2 regions of the Lactobacillus amylolyticus genome follow, and region 2 is predicted to be linked to the other one. Evidence: predicted binding sites of a transcription regulator. Region 2 holds the regulator's gene; the other holds the start of a gene.

Region 1 (9,158 bases), on a different replicon from region 2:
TGGCTTAATATTAGACAATTTGAGCTGGCACTATCTGTTTATTTTGATTTTGCCATTCACTTTGTTAACCCTGATCTTATCTGTTTTTCTTATGCCTAATGTTGCCAAAAAGGAACGGCTGCAATTTAATTATTTGGGCTTGATTACTTGTTCACTAAGCTTGTGGTTTTTGCTGGACAGTTTTTCAAATTTTGGAACAAGCAAACTGCTTAGCTTTAGCGTTTTAGGATCATTTATTATTGGACTCGTTTTTTTGATAATCTTTGTCAAAAGTCAATGGTCGAGCCAGCATCCTTTCGTCAATCTTAAAGTGTTTAAAAACAAGCAGTTTAAGATTGCAACGATTGTCAACTGTTTGCTTGTTTCGACAATGTATGGCAATACGATTTTGATACCGCTGCTGGTTCAAGATGTTATGCATCAGAGTGCATTTGTTACAGGTTTAGTCATTTTGCCTGGTGCCATTTCAACTGGAATACTGTCTCCAATTTCTGGAAAATTGTTTGATAAGTATCCCGTGCGCTATATGGTAACCTATGGTTTAATCGTTGATTTATTTGGCACGGCGATGCAGGCTTTCGTAGGAGTTCATACGAATGTAGTCTTTGCGGCTTTTTGGCAATGGATGCGGCAGTTCGGCATTGTTATGCTACTGATTCCGCTGCAAACGCAAGCCTTAGCTGTTACGAAGAGAAATTTGCTGCCGGATGCGGTAGCCATGTACAACACGACGAGAATGGTAGCTGCCAGTTTTGGGATGGCCTTTGTTGTAGCAATGGTCAATTTGGCAGATCAATACTTCCATGTTGGAATTTCCGCCCAAGGCATTCAAGTAGGATTTATGTCTTGTTTTGCTATTTTAATTGTTGCTTTGATTTTTGCTCAGTTTTTGCGGACTAAAAAGATATAAGAAAAGAGGAATTTCATGAGTTAGAAAAATGATGCTGTAACCGGTGCGTCTTTAACCGAAAAACAGAATGAAGGGGTGAAAAGCCCATGGTCAGGTCCTAAAGGCATGATTTCCGTCACTGATGGTAAAGCTGACGATGCAAACGTGCATAATCGTGCATATCTGGACAGCATTTTAGTAGAAATGCGTTTGATCGATTCAATTCAACCAGACTTAACAAAGGAATTTTTTGGAAAAGAATTCGCTTCACCAATTACTCCGGCGGCTGTCTCTCATCTGAACAAAGTTCTGCCTGATAAAAAAAACGCAAGCCAATGCAAGAAAAAGCAAAAGCAGCTAAAGATCTGCATGTTTTGGCTAAGAACAGTCAAATTAGCCCATTTTGTTATATTCTTCTGCATTTAAAAGTACTTATATTATGGGACATCCAGAATATGATCGTTTAACTCTTGAAAAAGAATATCATCGTGATTTAGCAAAGGGATTGAAAATTCAAACGCCTGAAAACTATTTCTTGGATAGTAGCCACAAAAAAATTAATTATAATTGGCGATCATCCAGCGAATTGATCTATCAAGACTGGTTAAATAAACTGCGCGCCTAAATATACTGTTTTTGTCTACGGTACTCAGCTGGCAGACAGTGATAGTGTTTTTGGAATTGATGATAAAAAGAAGTTTTATTCTTTTCTCCGACCATCTCGCAAATTTGACTGATAGGGTAGCTTGTCGTGCTTAATAAACTAGCTGCAGCTGCTAACTTGCTTTGAACTTTTAATTGAGCGAAATTGCTGCCGGTTTTTTCCTTAATTAAATTGCTGAGGTAACTGCTACTATAATTATATTTTTGTGCTAATTTCGTTAAAGTGATTGTTTGATAATTCTTTGAAATATCATGCAAAATATTGATTAGCTGCTTTTCGCTTTGATAATGCTGGCGATCAATCTGCGATACGTCAGGCATAGGATAGTAGCGAATTATTTTAGCTAGCAGAATATCGAAATAATTTTTGATAATGGCAGTGCTGTAAGTTCGATGCAAATAATATTCATTGATCAAATCATCCATTGTTTGCGTAATATCGGCATTATTCGGAAAGATAATAAATGATTGCTGATTATGTTTTTTGAGCGATATATTTAGCAAAAATTCATATACCAGACTGTCTTTTTTGCGCATATTCAGCTGATTTAGAAAATTGAAACTGATATTTTGATTATTAAAGACTAAATTGATCAAAAGATCGCTCTTATTTAAGCGCCCAATCTGATGCTGACAATCTTTATCCATCAGCAAAAGATCGCCTTGAAGCAAATTGATTTTGATTCCATTGATAATTTGCTGGCACTTGCCTCGAAGCATGTAGTTGATTTCCACAAAATTATGCTGATGAAGCGGATAGGGAGCAAAACGATTGTGCTTGCTGATATAAACTGGACGATGACTGAGCAGCTTATGGTTAATAACCAGAACTTGTTGATTCTTGTTTAAATACTTATTGGCTAAATCAGGATAAAAATGTTTATTTTGATACTGTTTATTTTCAATTGGTGAAAAAGATAACAATTGTTGCATTACGCTTTTATCAATCATTTTTAAACTTTTTTTCTATTTAATCAACTATTTTGTGAAATACTTTACTATCACTAATTATAGCACCAAAATTATAAGGAGTCTTAAAAAATGATACTAAAATATCATTCAATTGATATTGTAAGCGCTTCTTTTTATGCATAGAATTAAAAGTGAAATGAGTGAAAAACAAGTTTTTGATTATTAAAAAGAGGCAAAATTATGAAGATAAAAGCAGCTGTTGTTGAAAAAATGGGCGATCCATTTGTTATTAAGGATGATATCGATTTACACGAAGTAGGTCCAACTGATGTTCAAGTTCATATGGTAGCAAGTGGTATCTGTCACTCAGATGAAGCTATTCGTAAAGGCGATGCTTCACTTGGCTATCCAGTTATTTTAGGCCACGAAGGTGCAGGTATTATTGAAAAAGTAGGTTCTGAAGTTCAAAACTTAAAGCCTGGCGACCACGTAGTTATGGCCTTCTATGCAGATGGTTTATGTGATAAATGTTTGCAAGGTATTCCAACTCAATGTCGTAATTATGCTAAATACAACCTTTCTGGTACTCGTTTTGATGGTGACGATCATTTCCAAGAAAATGGCAAGCATATTTCAGACATGTTTAACCAATCATCATTCACGACAACTACCGTTACTAATGAACGTAACTGTGTCAAGGTAGATAAAGATGTCGATTTGCGTAAAGCTGGTCCTTTAGGCTGTGGCTATATCACAGGTTCAGGTACTGTCTTTAACACTTTGAAGCCACGTCCAGGTCAAACCATTGCTGTCTTTGGTACTGGTGCAGTTGGCTTGGCAGCAATGATGGCCGGTAAGATCTCCGGTTGTACGAAAGTTATTGCTGTTGATATTGTTCCATCACGTTTGAAACTTGCCAAAGAATTAGGTGCCACAGACGCAATTAATTCTAAGGAAGAAGACCCAGTTAAGAAGATTCAAGAATTGACCGATGGCTACGGCGTTGACTACACTGTTGATACGACTGGTTTGCCAGCAGTTATGAAGCAAGCCATTGATGCTTTAGCACAAGGTGGTACAGAAGCTGCTATTGCCGTAACACCACACAACCTTGAATTCTCAACCTGGAATGACCTTTGCACTAGTGATCGCAAGATTATCGGTGTTAATATGGGTGATGCTATTCCACAAATTGATGTCCCACGTTTGCTTAAATTTAACAAGTTGGGCATGTTTGATTATCAAAAGACTGAAAAGTTCTATGATTTCGAAGACATTAATGAAGCTAACCATGCTTCAGTAATTGGTGAAACTATTAAGCCAGTTTTGATCATTGATAAGGACTACAAGCCAGGAGAATAATCGTTATTTGAATGAATGAAAAAGTCGCAGTTCATTGAACTGCGACTTTTTTGTTTTATTGAACTTTTACGGCAAATGCTTCGTATGGTTTAAGTGTTAAATCTTGGAGCTGTTGGTGTTTATCATAATTTTCAATGATGTTTTCTTTGACTTGGTCTTTTGTTGAGAAACTTTCTTCATTGCCGGAAAGGTTAGCAACCACCAACCATCTTTGACCATTCAGTTTACGATAGTATGCTAAAACAGAGTCACTGGTTTTTGGCATTAATTCAAAATCGCCATTTACAACAAGATCATTTTCGTGCCGTAATTTTATTAGTTTTTGGTAAGTGTAGAAAATTGAATCTGGATCTGCTAAAGCTGCTTCAACATTGATTTTCTTATAGTTGGGATTAAGTGCAAGCCAAGGTTTACCTTTAGTAAAACCAGCATTTGGCTGGTCATTCCATTGCATTGGACGACGGGCATTATCACGTCCCTTAACATTAATTGCGTGAATCAAATCGGCTTTCGTGTATCCTTGAGCTAATCGCTCATTGTACATATTAATGCTTTCAATGTCTCCAATTTCGCTAATATCTTTAACAGGACAGTTGGTCATACCGATTTCTTCACCATTGTAGATATACGGCGTGCCATGCATCAGATGAAGAACAATGGCAAACATTTTGGCAGACTGTACGCGGTATTCTTGGTCATTTCCCCAGCGAGAAATTACCCGTGGGATATCATGATTTTCCCAGAATAAACTGTTCCATGCATGGTTGAAATCAACTTGCGTTTGCCATTTTACTAAAACATCTTTTAATTGCTTCAGATCGAGTTTTTTCAAATCCCATTTTTCTTTATTTTCTTGCTGATCCAATGATTGGTTTTCAAATTGGAAGACCATTGACAGTTCATGACGAGCAGGATCAGAGTATTCTTCTGCAATCTTTGGCGTAGCATTCCATGTTTCGCCAACTGTCATTAAGTTTTTGCCGCCAAATGTCTTCTTATTCATTTCTTGCAAATATGGATGAAGCATTGGACCATTTTCGCGAATTTTCTTGTCAGGCTCTTTACCGATTAATTCGATCACATCCATCCGAAAACCGCCAATACCTTTATCGATCCAGAAATTCATCATGTCGTAAATTTTGTCTCTTAATTCTGGATTTTGCCAATTCAGATCAGGCTGCTGATCCGCAAAGAAGTGCAGGTAATATTGACCGGTTGCTTCGTCAAATTTCCAAGCAGAACCAGAAAAGGCTGATTTTAAATCATTTGGCTCGTGTCCATCTACGGGATCGCGCCAGATATAGTAATCACGATATGGATTATTTTTGCTCTTGCGTGCTTCAATGAACCATTTATGTTGATCTGAAGTATGGTTAACTACTAAATCCATAACGATCTTAATGTGATGTTCTTTAGCCTTTGCCAGCAATTCATCCATATCAGCCATTGTGCCATATTGTGGATCAATGGCTTCGTAATCAGAGATATCATAACCATTGTCTACTTGCGGTGATTGATAAACAGGGGAAAGCCAAATGGCATCGATTCCTAATTTCTCCAGATAATCTAAACGTGAAGTAATTCCCTTTAAATCACCAATTCCATCACCATTGCTGTCTTGAAAAGACTTAGGGTAGACTTGATAAACAACTGCTTTTTTCCACCATGGTGTCATTTTAATTCCTCCAAAAATAATTTTTGATAAGTTTATTATCCTTATAATGTAAGCGGTTTACAAGGTGGAAAATGATTGTTAGCGATATCAAAAAAGGATTCAAAGCGGTTGATACTCTGAATCCTTATGCAGTGGCAAAACTATTTTTGAGAAGAATTTAACCAATCGATTGCAGATAATCATTTGAACTATTAATTATTTTCGAATTGCAGTTCCCACCAGCTAAACTAGCAGATAAAAGAAATCCATAAATAAATAATAATTGAATATTTTTTATTAAGGTCGCACCTGATCCTACGGATATACCGTACAATCTCAGAAAGCCTATTAATCAAAAAATGACTGAATATTACCATCGATTAATTAATGAGAATTGTAACCAAGCAGATTTCTGGCGGATTTACCGTCTAGAAGAGGAGCAATTGACAATTTATTTCAAAGCCTATTGTAACATACAAAAGATATTATTTGCATAGTTAAAAGAAAGTTTATTATCATTAATCCGTTTTGTTTAATTCTTTTCTTTGCTTATCGACTTGTGATTGCTGAATGTATTGGTCGGTTGCAGAAATTCCTGTATGTCCAAGCTGTGAAGCGACAACCATGACATCTTTGCTTTCATCATATAGTTCAGTTCCAAGAGAGTGCCGCAGTTTGTGAGGAGTTGTTCTGTTGCCATCAGGAAAAGCTTCAGAATATTTGCCAACGAAACGTTCAACGGTGTTGGTTGCAATTCTTTTAGCATGACCAGCATATTTGGTAAGGAATAATGCCTGTTCATTTTTAGCAGGTTGGTATCTTTTTTCTCGAATATCCAGATAGGATTTGATGTATGGCATTGCCCAATCAGCAATTAGCGGTGCATCTTTTTTATTGCCTTTTCGAATAACAAGAATACTGCGATCTCGTAAATTCAGGTCTTTCAAATTTAAACGGGCCAATTCTGAAACACGAATTCCTGAACCAAGCAACATGGCAATAACGGCCAAATCTCTTTCTTTGTTAAATAGGAAAGAAGAGCGTGCTCTGCTGCTCAAGGTGTGTTCATATTGATTGGAAATGAAGTCAAGCCATTCATGCTTTTTTTCACCCGTATAAAGCATCGGTGAAAATTTTGCATTCCGGTAAGAGATAGATTCTTTAGATCCTTTTACCAAAGGAACTTTAAGCATAACGTTTCTGTAAAAATAGGGCTCACCATTATTTAAATCAGCTGTAACAGTGAGGTAATGGAAGAGGGAACGAAGAGCATTAATTGTTCGATTGATCGTCTTTTTACTATCACGAGTAGACTGCTTATTTTGTCTGAAACTGAGCTCCTTTAAAAACATTTGAATTTGAGAGGCTTGCAAGTGCTCGAGTGTAGAAAGTTCAATATCCTTGTTGCTTTTTGCATTGCTGATTGTACCTTGATCAGGATGTTCAAAGTCTGCTGGCGTTTCCCTTAACCAGTCAAAAAACCTTCTGAATTCAGTCAAATATTGATAGACAGTAGTAACAGCTAGGTTAGGCTGCTGGGTATAGTAAAAAACATAAGTAGGTAAGTCCTGTAGTTCCTTGTCTATCAAACGAGCGTATTGTTTTGAATCCATTTCTTTTCATCTCCGAATTTGTATGATACATATGATATTATAACGAACATATGGTCGATTGTAAAGTAATGATCGCACATAAAAAGTTGTTACTAAATCAAAATAACCTTAGCTTTCTTTTGTTAAAAGAAAGCTAAAGAAAAAACAAGCACATAAGAAAGCGGTTTACATTTAGGACGATATAATGATGATGAACTTATTTTTATATAGAGGTAAAAAACAATGAAGTTGAAAAAATTACAGTCTGTTCTGTTGCTTTAGTTTTAGCTGTTATACCAGTAATTGCTAATGTGAATGGCTTTTAATCTGCCGCCGAAACAAAAGGTTAAGTTGATCAAGACAGTTTATGACAACAGCTTAAGTGATCCACAATTATACTTTAAGATCTCTGGTAAGGATCAATATATTTACTGGGGCGATGCCGGTGAGTATCCAGGAGTGGATCGTGTTGCAAATTACAACCCTAACTATATTTGGGGCGGCGAATATGGCTTTAACTTTAAGCAATTCATGGAGTAATAAAGATAAATGAAACTAAAGATTGCCTTGCTGCAGCTACTGCCAATATCAACTTTAAAAAAGCAGCTTCAAAAAGGAATAAAAGCATGTCAAAAAGCACATGAAGAAGGTGCTAATGTTGTACTTTTTCCTGAAATGTGGAGTATTGGCTACAATATCTTTCAGGATGAGCAAAAGTTGCAAGAAGAAGCTAAGTACATACCTGTGATTTTGGTGATGAGTGCAAACTAGATCCTGGCAAGAAATTTAGCACTTGTGAAATTAGTAGCAAAGTAGGAAAGGTGAAGATAGGCTGCATGATTTGCTATAATCGTGAATTTCCAGAAAGTGATAGGATTTTGATGCTTCAAGGTGCTGAAATTATTTTGGTACCAAATGCCTGTCCAATGGAAATTAATCGCTTGTCTCAGTTTAGAGCGCGTGCCTATGAGAATATGTGTGCAATTGCAACAGCAAATTATGCTGGTGGAAATTTAGATTGCAATGGTCATTCGACTATTTTTGATGGTATTGCATATGCTGAAGAATCAGACAAGGCTGTTTCAAGAGATATGAAGATATTGGAAGCAAATTCTAAAGAAGGCATTTTTATCGGTGAAATTGACCTAGATCGCTTAAGAGCCTATCGTGAATCTGAAGTTCAAGGCAACGCATATCGTCGCCCTGAAAAATATGGCTTATTAGTCAGCAACGAGATTCATCCGCCTTTTATTAGATCTGATCGTCGTCCATAATTGTTAATCTGTTTAATTAAAAATAAATATTCTATTTTTACTCTGATAACTGTGATGGTTATCAGAGTTTTTTATTTGAAAAGGCAGGTATTTACCTCATATCTTTTTATGTTTAAAATTTCTGTTTTAATCAAACATGTTATACATGTATTGTAGAGGCAAGCTGCATGTTGAGATAATTATTGCAGCCATTTGTTTAGTTGTTTGATAAGAATATAAATTATAAGTTTTGTTTTTATCTATATTGAATCAAAAATAATCTATTCAATTCCTTGCTGATAGTATTATAGATTTTCTGAGTTTGGTGAATTCATTTATTTAAATGTATATTTGAACACCATAAATACAGTTTGAACACCATAAATGCAGATTGAGTGATTTATGCCAAAAAATATATTCTCATTTAGACTTAAATATGCTGATTAAAAATTTAAATCAGAGAAAATCTTAAATAAAAACCAAGAAAATACTTTTCTTCCGAAGTCTATTTGTATAATACAAATAAATATGATTAAAGTAATCACTTAAATCAAAAATGTTTTTATAACGACATTTGTTAGAGATTATAAAAATACTAGTCTAAATCATATATACATACTTGCTAAATGCTGTTCATTATAAAAATTTTGAAATAACATGCCATTCTATTTCTTTTCCCTAATAAACAAATTAGCAATTACCTGTCTGCTTTGCTGCACTTATTACTATATGCGTATATCCTAAATTGAATAACCTTTGTTATTAAGGCATTTCTGCCCTATATTTGAATGAAAAATACTATTACATTCGTTATTTTAATATAATATATTATA
Region 2 (9,158 bases):
CCAAGATGGCTATGAGAAAGATGAATAAGAGCTTTAAGAAGAACAAACGCAAGCGGATGAAGAAGATGAAGAGATTTCATTCTTAAAAAATTAACTGTTAAGTAAAAACCCTTTACACCACTTCTTTTTAATGGTATATTATTAATCGTTAAGTTTTAGGAGGAAATTAATTTATGTCAGTTAAAATTCGTATGCACCGCATGGGTGCCAAGAGAAAGCCATTTTACAGAATCGTTGTTGCCGACTCACGTATGCCACGTGATGGTCGTTTCATCGAAGAAGTAGGTTACTACAACCCAGTTTCAACTCCAAAGGAATTGAAGCTTGACGAAGACAGGATTTTTGCTTGGCTTCAAAAAGGTGCTCAACCTTCAGATACTGTAAGATCACTTCTTTCAGGTGCAGGTCTTATGCAAAAGTTGCACGATGCAAAGTACAACAAGTAATTAAATAATTACTTAAAAGAAAGTTTGGAGCTGCGTGCTTCAAACTTTTTTTATACTTGGTTTTTGGAGAAAAAGTATGCAATTTTATAACGTAGCAAAAATTTTAACGACTCATGGCTTAGATGGTGAAGTCAAAGTAGCACTAATTACAGATTTTCCTGAGCAACGTTTTAGTTCGGGCTCAAAATTAGCTCTAAAGGATGATCATGAGCGGAAATTGACCGTGAAAAGTGGTCGTCCATTCAAACAATTTTGGCTGGTAAAATTTAATGAAATAACTGACATTGATCAAGCGGAAAGATTACGCGGAAAAATACTGGTTGTTAGTGAAGAAAATCAGCAGGAACTTCCTGAAGGAGTCTATTATTACCGCGATATTTTAAATTGCGATGTGATTGATAATCAAAACGGCGAATTCTTAGGCAAGATCGTAGATATTCAATCACCTGGGGCTAACGATGTTTGGCTGGTACAGGAAGATAGCGGCAACGAATACTGGATTCCTTATATTAAAGACGTTGTGAAAAAGGTAGATGTTGACCAAAAGAAGGTTTATGTAGAGCTGATGGAAGGTTTACACGATGAAGATTAATGTATTAACGCTGTTTCCTGATATGTTTACTCCTTTGCAAACTTCAATGCTGGGCAGAGGATTAGAGGACAAAAAGTGGAACCTAAATTTAGTTAACTTTCGCGATTTTACGACTGACGTTCACCACCATGTAGACGATACGCCATATGGCGGTGGAGCAGGGATGGTTTTACAAATCATGCCAATTAAAAAGGCACTCAATTCTTTGTCTTCGACGGGTAAAATTATTATCACGGCGCCGCAAGGGAAAACTTTTAATGAAAAAATGGCCCAAGAATGGGCCAAAGAAGATGAATTAACCTTTATTTGCGGGCACTATGAAGGCTTTGATCAAAGAGTGTATGATTTAGCTGATGAGATAGTCTCAATTGGTGACTATGTTTTAACTGGTGGCGAATTGCCGACGATGAGCATGATTGATGCCACCGTGCGTCTTATTCCCGGAATTTTGGGCAATGCTGCTTCTCCGGTTGAGGAGAGTTTTTCTCATGGCTTGTTAGAGTATCCGCAGTATACGCGTCCCGCTGATTATGAGGGGCAAAAGGTGCCAGATGTATTAATGAGCGGAAATCATCAAAAAATTGATGAGTGGCGTCATTATCAAGCTTTAAAGGCGACATATCTTCATCGGCCTGACATGCTTGAAGGAAGAAAATTTACAAGCGAAGAAAAGAAAATGCTTGCTCAAATTAAGGCGGAACTTGATTAAGCTGGCCTAATCTGTTAAACTAATGATCGTGACAAATGTCACTAAATAAGTTATGGGTATTCCGCTGGGCGCGAGGCGTGATATGAATGCCGAAGAAGGAGAAAATATATTATGGATCCATTAATTGCAGAATTAACTAAAGAACAAATTCGTGACGATATTCCTGAATTCCGTGCAGGTGACACTGTTCGTGTTCACGTACGTGTTGTTGAAGGTACTCACGAACGTATTCAGTTATTTGAAGGTGTTGTAATTAAGAAGAAGGGTACTGGTATCGGTGCAACTTACACTGTTCGTAAGATTGCTTCAGGTGTTGGTGTTGAACGTACCTTCCCAGTAAACGACCCACGTGTTGCAAAACTTGAAGTTGTTCGTCATGGTCGTGTACGTCGTGCTAAGCTTTACTACTTACGTGACCGTAAAGGTAAGGCAGCAAGAATTGCTGAAGCTCGTCGTTAATTACAATCAAAGAAGCAGTTCCAAACGGAACTGCTTTTTTATTTCGAAAATTGTTTGACACCAAGGCAATCAATTGATATATTAAAATTACTAAAAAGAAAAATGAGATCTTTTAGATCTTGTTTTTGATCGTGTCAAACTAGGTAGAGGTAGACTAGTTAACAACGCGATAATCACTATTTTGCTTTGCAAGATAGTGATTTTTTTATATTTATTGGTATAATAGGCCCATCGCAATGAGGGGGAATAATTTATGATTCATGAGCACTCAGCTGGCAGCGTTATATACCGCCTGGAAGAGCAAGAACCAAAGTTTTTAATCGTTGAAAACGTCTTGCATCATACTTGGGGATTTCCTAAGGGCCATTTGGAACCTGGGGAAACAGAAGAAGATGCGGCAAAACGTGAAGTTGCTGAAGAAGTTGGCTTGCATCCGAAGTTTGATTTTGATTTTCGACGTGAAATCGAATATGAAACCGAAGAAAATACGATTAAAAAAGTTGGCTTCTTTCTGAGTGAGTTTGTTTCCGCACAGAAAGTAGTTGATCAAAAAGAAGAGATTCTCAATTCAAAGTGGGTAAGCTTATCTGAATCAAAAAAATATTTACCTGCTGAACGTCATTTATACGAAATATTGGTTGAAGCAATTTCTTATCTAAAAAATAAATGAAATTATTAAGTGGTTTTGACGCATGTTGGAATCACTTTTGTTTTATAATGAATTCATATTAGACAAGGAGGACTGATAATCAATGCTGAAGGAACATTCTGCTGGAGCGGTAATTTACCGCAAGCATGAGGGCGAATTGCAATTTTTAATTGTTCAAAGTATTAAAAATGATAATTGGGGCTTTCCTAAAGGACATTTGGAAGGCGATGAAACGCCGAAACAAGCAGCAAAACGCGAAGTTCATGAAGAAGTTAATTTGAAGCCAAAGTTTGATTTTAATTTTGTGCAAAAAATTCAATACCAAATGTTCAATAAGCATTGGAAAGAGGTTACCTTCTATTTAGCAAAATACTTGCAAGATCAAACGGTCAAAATTCAAACAGAAGAAATTAAAAATTACCTGTGGGTCAATTTAACAGATGCAGAAAAATATCTGGTTGAGCATGGCAAAATGGGCGTTTTGAGAAAGGCTGTCTCTTATCTGAAAGATGAATTATCCTGAAAGTTTAAAACAGCTGGTTAAGTAGCGTTCAAAAGACCTGCGACTAGAAGGACTTAATGCGGGTGCAGGTTCTAAACATCCGGCTTTGATGATTGTAGGTGAAGCACCAGGCCATGAAGAACTCGCTTCACAAATTCCGTTTCATGGGGATTCCCGCAAGGAATTGATGAAATCTATTGCCTCAATCGGATTAAAGCGCGAGGATGTTTATATTACGAGTGTCGTTCGAAGCTGCCCTTATGCGGTTAAAAAAGTTTTTAGCAAACGAGAAAACAAGGAAGTAGTGAAATATCCCAACCGCAAACCTACTAAAAAAGAAGTTTTGGCTCATGCTCCTTTTTCAGACTATGAGATCAAAGAAATTGAACCAACTTTGATTGTAGCGGTAGGCAATACAGCTTTAGAGCGCCTGCTTGGCCCTGGTCATAGGATCTCTGAAGAACATGGCAAAATAATAAAAAATACGCCGATATTGCAGCTAAATGATGCTAAAGATGCTTATGTTTGGTCAAAAAAGCGGTATACAATTTTTCCGCAGTGTTTTTTATAATCGTAAGTTGACTGAGCAAATAGCTAGAGACTGGCTGGCAGTTATGCCGTTTTTAAGGAAAGGAGATTAAATGAGCAACGAAACCTTTTTAATTTCGATTAAGCAAAACAATGATTTATCTACTCCTGCTGTCTGGGAATTAAGAGAGAGCATTGAAAAGCATCCCTTGAGTCAGCGCAAATATATCGAGTTGGCTGCTCTGCCTGGCAACAGCCGCAAATACAGCGTTAACAATGTGAAGACCATTAAAGGACCTCTTTTTGATAAACAAGTTCTGTTTCTGGGTTCATCTGTGACGTTAGGCTATGGAGCATTAGGAGAATCATTTGTTGATTATCTTTGGAAAAGGGATGGGATTCAGGCAGTGAAAGATGCCGAAAATGGTACGACTTTATGTGGCAATACAGATCCTAACAGCAGCGATTATGATCCAGATTCATATATTAATCGCTTCTACACCAACTTCTTAGCGGCTAATAGACCAGACGCGTTCGTTTTGCAATTGTCGACCAATGATGCGACAAAGGATAAGCCTTTAGGACAAATTGTCGAGAATGAGAATTTTGATACTAAGACTATTACTGGCGCACTAGAATTTATCATTGCTAATGCACAGAAAAAATGGCATTGTCCGTTACTGCTTTATACCAATCCTCCCTTTGATAATCCGCTTTATCAAAAAATGGTCGATCGTGCTTTAACTCTGCAGAAGAAATATCATTTTGAACTGTTAGATTTGTATCATGATCCTGCTTTTCAAAAACAAGATGCGCTTTATAAGGCTGATCCGATTCACCCTACGCGGGCAGGTTATCAACTAAAATGGCTGCCAAAATTTGAAGAAAGACTTACCAAAATGTTGGCATAAAAAAGACTAGGAACTAACTTCCTAGTCTCTTGCTTTATTTAATCAATATTGCTACGGTAAAGGCCAACAACCTTGCCTAAAATGCTGACCTTAGATAAGATAATCGGTGCCATTGTATCATTTTCCGGTTGCAAACGGTAATGGCCTTTTTCTTTGTAAAAGCGCTTAACCGTTGCTTCGTTATCTTCTGTCATGGCGACTACAATTTCACCATTAGAAGCAGAAGATTGCTTTCTGACAATTACATTATCACCATTTAAAATTCCCGCGTTGATCATACTCTCACCATGAACCTTAAGCATGAACAGATCGCCGGCGTCTGCCTTTAAATCAGGTGGAAGTGGGAAATAATCATCAATATCTTCAACTGCTAAAATTGGCTGCCCTGCAGTAACAACACCGACAACCGGTATTTCTTTAGGCTTAATGCCTAGTTCTTCGCGTCCTTTTTTCGTAATTTCGATTGCACGGGGCTTAGTTGCATCTTTAATTAAAAGTCCTTTGCGTTCAAGCCGTGATAAATGGCCGTGAACCGTTGAAGTTGAAGATAAATTAACTGCTGAGCAGATTTCACGAACAGTTGGCGGAAAACCGCGATCCTCAACGGTATCGTAGATGTATTGCAAAATTTCGAGTTGTTTTGATTCGTGGTTGTTAGTCATAATGTAACCCCATTTGTGTCTAATATTCTTTAAGTATTAGTTTAGCAAAAAACAAAACGATATACAAACGAACGTTCTTAAATTTATTACTTTTTTTATCTGCACAAATACGGTAAACTATCATTATATATAGAGGTGTTAAATCATGGACAAAGATGAAATTAAAAAGGTAACAGACCGAATCAACGAGCTTTATCACAAGAAAGAAAATGAAGGTCTGACACCTGAAGAAGAAGCTGAAAGAAAAGAACTTCACAAAAAGTTTTTAGCCAATTTTAGAGCTGGTTTCAAACAACAATTGGAAGATACTGTTATTATAGATAAAGATGGTAATGAAGTAACTTCTGAACGTGCAAAACGTGCCCAAAGAAAAAAGGGCTTGAGAAAAGATTAAATTAGGCTTTAAAAAAGTCTTATTTTTTTGTAAGATATATTCTGTTAGTTAATTGGAGGGTTTTTAAATTATGAATTTAGGTTTAGCAATTGTTTTAATTATTGTTGCTCTTGGTATCGGATTAATTGGTGGCTTTTACGGTGCTAGAGCTTATATGAAGAAGTATTTCCAAGATAATCCTCCAATCAATGAAGATATGATCGTTGCAATGATGTCACAAATGGGACAAAAGCCTTCTACTAAAAAGGTTAAAAAAGTGATGAATATGATGAAGCATCAACAACGTAAATAATATATATCTTTATAGAAGAAGTTTACAAAAGACGAAGGATTACCTTTGTCTTTTTCTTTTTGTTTAAGAAAGGGTGAAATAATGGGAGTTTTTAAGAAATTGGGCTGGTTCTTCAAAAAGGAGAAGAAACGATACATTTTAGGGATCATTTTTCTAGCCTTGACTTCTTTTGCCAACTTGGTTCCGCCAAGAGTTTTAGGTTTGATGGCCGATCAGCTGGATAAAGGTCATATTACTTGGAAACAATATGGCGTCCTGGTTTTAGCAGTTTTGGCCGGGGCCGTTGTCTTGTACTTGCTGCGGTATTTCTGGCGCAAGCAAATTTGGGGTGGTGCCGCAGAACTGGAACGGCAAATGCGCTCAAGACTGTTTCGCCATTTTATGATCATGGACAGAACATTTTACCAACGTCACCGAATTGGTGATTTGATGGCCCACGCGACCAACGACGTATCTGCGATCCAAAACGTTGCCGGCGATGGCGTTTTGACTTTGGTTGATTCACTGATGATGGGCTTGTCGACGATGATTGCCATGATTATTTTCGTTGACTTTCGTTTGACGATTGTAGCTATGCTGCCACTGCCGTTCTTGGCCTGGGGTGCGCAAAAATTAGGTCAGCATTTGCATGCGGCTTTCGATCAGTCTCAGGCTGCCTTTTCAAAATTAAATAATAAAACTCAGGAGTCAGTCACCGGGATTAAGGTTTTGAAAACGTTCAATCAAGGTAAAGAGGATACGGCTGCTTTTGATAAAATGGTCGATCAAACTATTAAAATCAATCGCAGAGTCTTTATTTGGGATTCGCTGTTTGATCCATTAGGTACGATAATTATCGGTTTAACATATACAATCACGATCATTTATGGCGGGTTGCTTGTTAAAAACAAAATTTTGTCAGTAGGGCAACTAGTTTCATTTATTGCCTACATCAGCAATATGGTCTGGCCGATGTTTGCGATCGGCTACTTGTTCAACATTCTTGAACGGGGAAGCGCAAGCTATGATCGTGTTGAAAAATTGCTAAAAGAAAAGCCGCTCATTACCGACCAAAAGGCCGATGATTCATTGACGGCAGAAGATATCCATGGTGATTTGCAATATGACGTTAGATCTTTTGCTTATCCTGATGAAAAAGATGTCGAAGTTTTACATAATATCAAGTTTACGCTGAAAACCGGTCAAACTTTGGGACTGGTTGGCCGCGTTGGTTCCGGCAAGACGACGATTATTCAATTGCTGTTGCGTGAATTCGATAATTATGATGGCAAAATTACGCTTAATGGTCACGATATTCGTGAGATTCCGCTCAACGTTCTGCTCAGACAGATTTCTTACGTACCGCAAAATAACTATCTCTTTTCTACCAGTATTCAAAACAATATTGCTTTTGCAGAAAAGAATGCCGAAGACAATCAAATTATTGAAGCAGCAAAAAAGAGCGACCTGCATAACGACATTTTGCAAATGCCGCGTTCTTACAACACTTTAGTTGGTGAAAACGGCGTGTCGCTCTCTGGTGGACAAAAACAGAGAATGTCGATCGCGCGGGCACTTTTAAAGCAGAGCCAGATTTTGATCATGGATGACGCCTTGTCAGCGGTTGATGCCAAAACTGAAACAGAGATTTTGCATGCATTGCGCAAGGAGCGTAACGGCAAGACAACTTTAATTGCAGCTCACCGTTTGACTTCAGTCATGAACGCAGATCTTATTTTGGTCTTAAAAGATGGAAAGATTGTTGAACGCGGAACCCATGACCAGTTGCTGGCTAATAACGGCTGGTATGCTGAGATGTGGCGCAGACAGGAATTAGAAGAGAAAGTGGGTGAAAAGCATGAATAATGAAGATGAGTTCAAATCAGTCTGGTCAGAAGCCATCCCAGTCAAAGAACAGATCGTTATTTTTAAACGTTTAATGAAATTCGTTATGATTTTCAAACGGGAAATGCTGGTAGCTGTTATCGGTGCGTTTTTGGTTAGTGTCATCAATATGGCGTTGCCATTTGGTCTGCAATACTTTTTGGATCACTTTTTGTTAAAACAAACTGAAACCGTGCAAATTATTTTATTTGCGGGATTCTTGTATGCTTTAGGTTCATTATTAAAAGCGTTTTTGCAGTTTGCTTATGAATTTTGTTTTTCTTTAGGTTCTGAAAAGTCGCTGGAACAAATTCGGAAGGTACTTTATCGCAAGCTTCATAGTTTGGGGATGCGTTACTTTGATCAAACGCCAGCAGGCTCAATTGTTTCGCGGGTTACCAATGATACGATGACTTTGAGCAACTTCTTGACGGTGCTGTCAAGCGTCGTGATTTCCTTCTTCTCAGTTGTTTCAGCTTTAGTGGCCATGTTTTTAACCAATAAAACCGCTGGCTTCTTAATGTTGGCGTTCTTGCCGATTTTGCTGTTGATTATTTGGCTTTATGCTTATCAAAGTTCCAAACTTTACCGCAATTATCGTGAACGATTGAGCCGCATCAACACGAACCTGAATGAATCGCTTGAAGGCGTATCTTTGATTCAGCAGTTTAAGCAAGAAAAAAGAATGACAAATGAGTTCGAGGATGAAAATGGCGGCTTGATGAATACCCGTTTCAACATGATCCGGATGAATTCACTGCTTTTGTCACCTCTGACTTCCATGCTTTATTCATTAGCTTTGGCTGTATCATTAATGTACTTTGGCTTTCCGCTTCACGATACCTTCGTGCCAGCCGGTGTTGTTTACGCTTTTTCACAATATATTTCACAATTCTTTAACCCTATTTCAACCATGATGGATCAAATGACGCTGTTCCAGGATGGGATTGTTGCGGGTAAAAGAATTTTCAGAATCCTTGATGATACGCAATATGAACCACAGCAGCAGACTCAGGAAGGTTTAACAATTGCAAAAGGAAAAATTGAATTCAAGCACGTTTCATTCTCTTATGATGGCAAAAACGAGATTTTGCATGATATTACCTTTACCGTCAATCCCGGAGAAACGCTTGGAATCGTCGGTCATACGG

What was found. Region 2 encodes LexA, which represses DNA repair genes until DNA is damaged. Its sites were predicted from a motif close to CNAACANNTGTTNG; they were not measured.
Region 1: a site for LexA is predicted at 7,137-7,150, ahead of xerS (tyrosine recombinase XerS). Genes of this name have one in related genera too.

Annotation. Positions count from the first base shown of each region.
Region 1 is NZ_CP031836.1:71,272-80,429, forward strand. Features, by position in the region: gene D0Z64_RS07590 (DHA2 family efflux MFS transporter permease subunit) at 1-910, shown strand, start outside; partial or broken gene D0Z64_RS07595 (FMN-dependent dehydrogenase) at 986-1,266, shown strand; gene D0Z64_RS07600 (homoserine O-acetyltransferase/O-succinyltransferase family protein) at 1,329-1,514, shown strand; gene D0Z64_RS07605 (AraC family transcriptional regulator) at 1,511-2,503, opposite strand; gene D0Z64_RS07610 (NAD(P)-dependent alcohol dehydrogenase) at 2,705-3,826, shown strand; gene D0Z64_RS07615 (glycoside hydrolase family 13 protein) at 3,882-5,501, opposite strand; gene xerS (tyrosine recombinase XerS) at 5,999-7,093, opposite strand; gene D0Z64_RS07625 (hypothetical protein) at 7,424-7,612, shown strand; partial or broken gene D0Z64_RS08390 (carbon-nitrogen hydrolase family protein) at 7,622-8,346, shown strand.
Region 2 is NZ_CP031835.1:543,693-552,850, forward strand. Features, by position in the region: gene ffh (signal recognition particle protein) at 1-86, shown strand, start outside; gene rpsP (30S ribosomal protein S16) at 174-446, shown strand; gene rimM (ribosome maturation factor RimM) at 523-1,038, shown strand; gene trmD (tRNA (guanosine(37)-N1)-methyltransferase TrmD) at 1,028-1,747, shown strand; gene rplS (50S ribosomal protein L19) at 1,859-2,206, shown strand; gene D0Z64_RS02835 (bis(5'-nucleosyl)-tetraphosphatase) at 2,460-2,876, shown strand; gene D0Z64_RS02840 (bis(5'-nucleosyl)-tetraphosphatase) at 2,959-3,378, shown strand; partial or broken gene D0Z64_RS02845 (uracil-DNA glycosylase) at 3,416-3,998, shown strand; gene D0Z64_RS02850 (SGNH/GDSL hydrolase family protein) at 3,999-4,796, shown strand; gene lexA (transcriptional repressor LexA) at 4,835-5,458, opposite strand; gene D0Z64_RS02860 (DUF896 domain-containing protein) at 5,604-5,852, shown strand; gene D0Z64_RS02865 (YneF family protein) at 5,923-6,144, shown strand; gene D0Z64_RS02870 (ABC transporter ATP-binding protein) at 6,226-7,989, shown strand; gene D0Z64_RS02875 (ABC transporter ATP-binding protein) at 7,982-9,158, shown strand, end outside.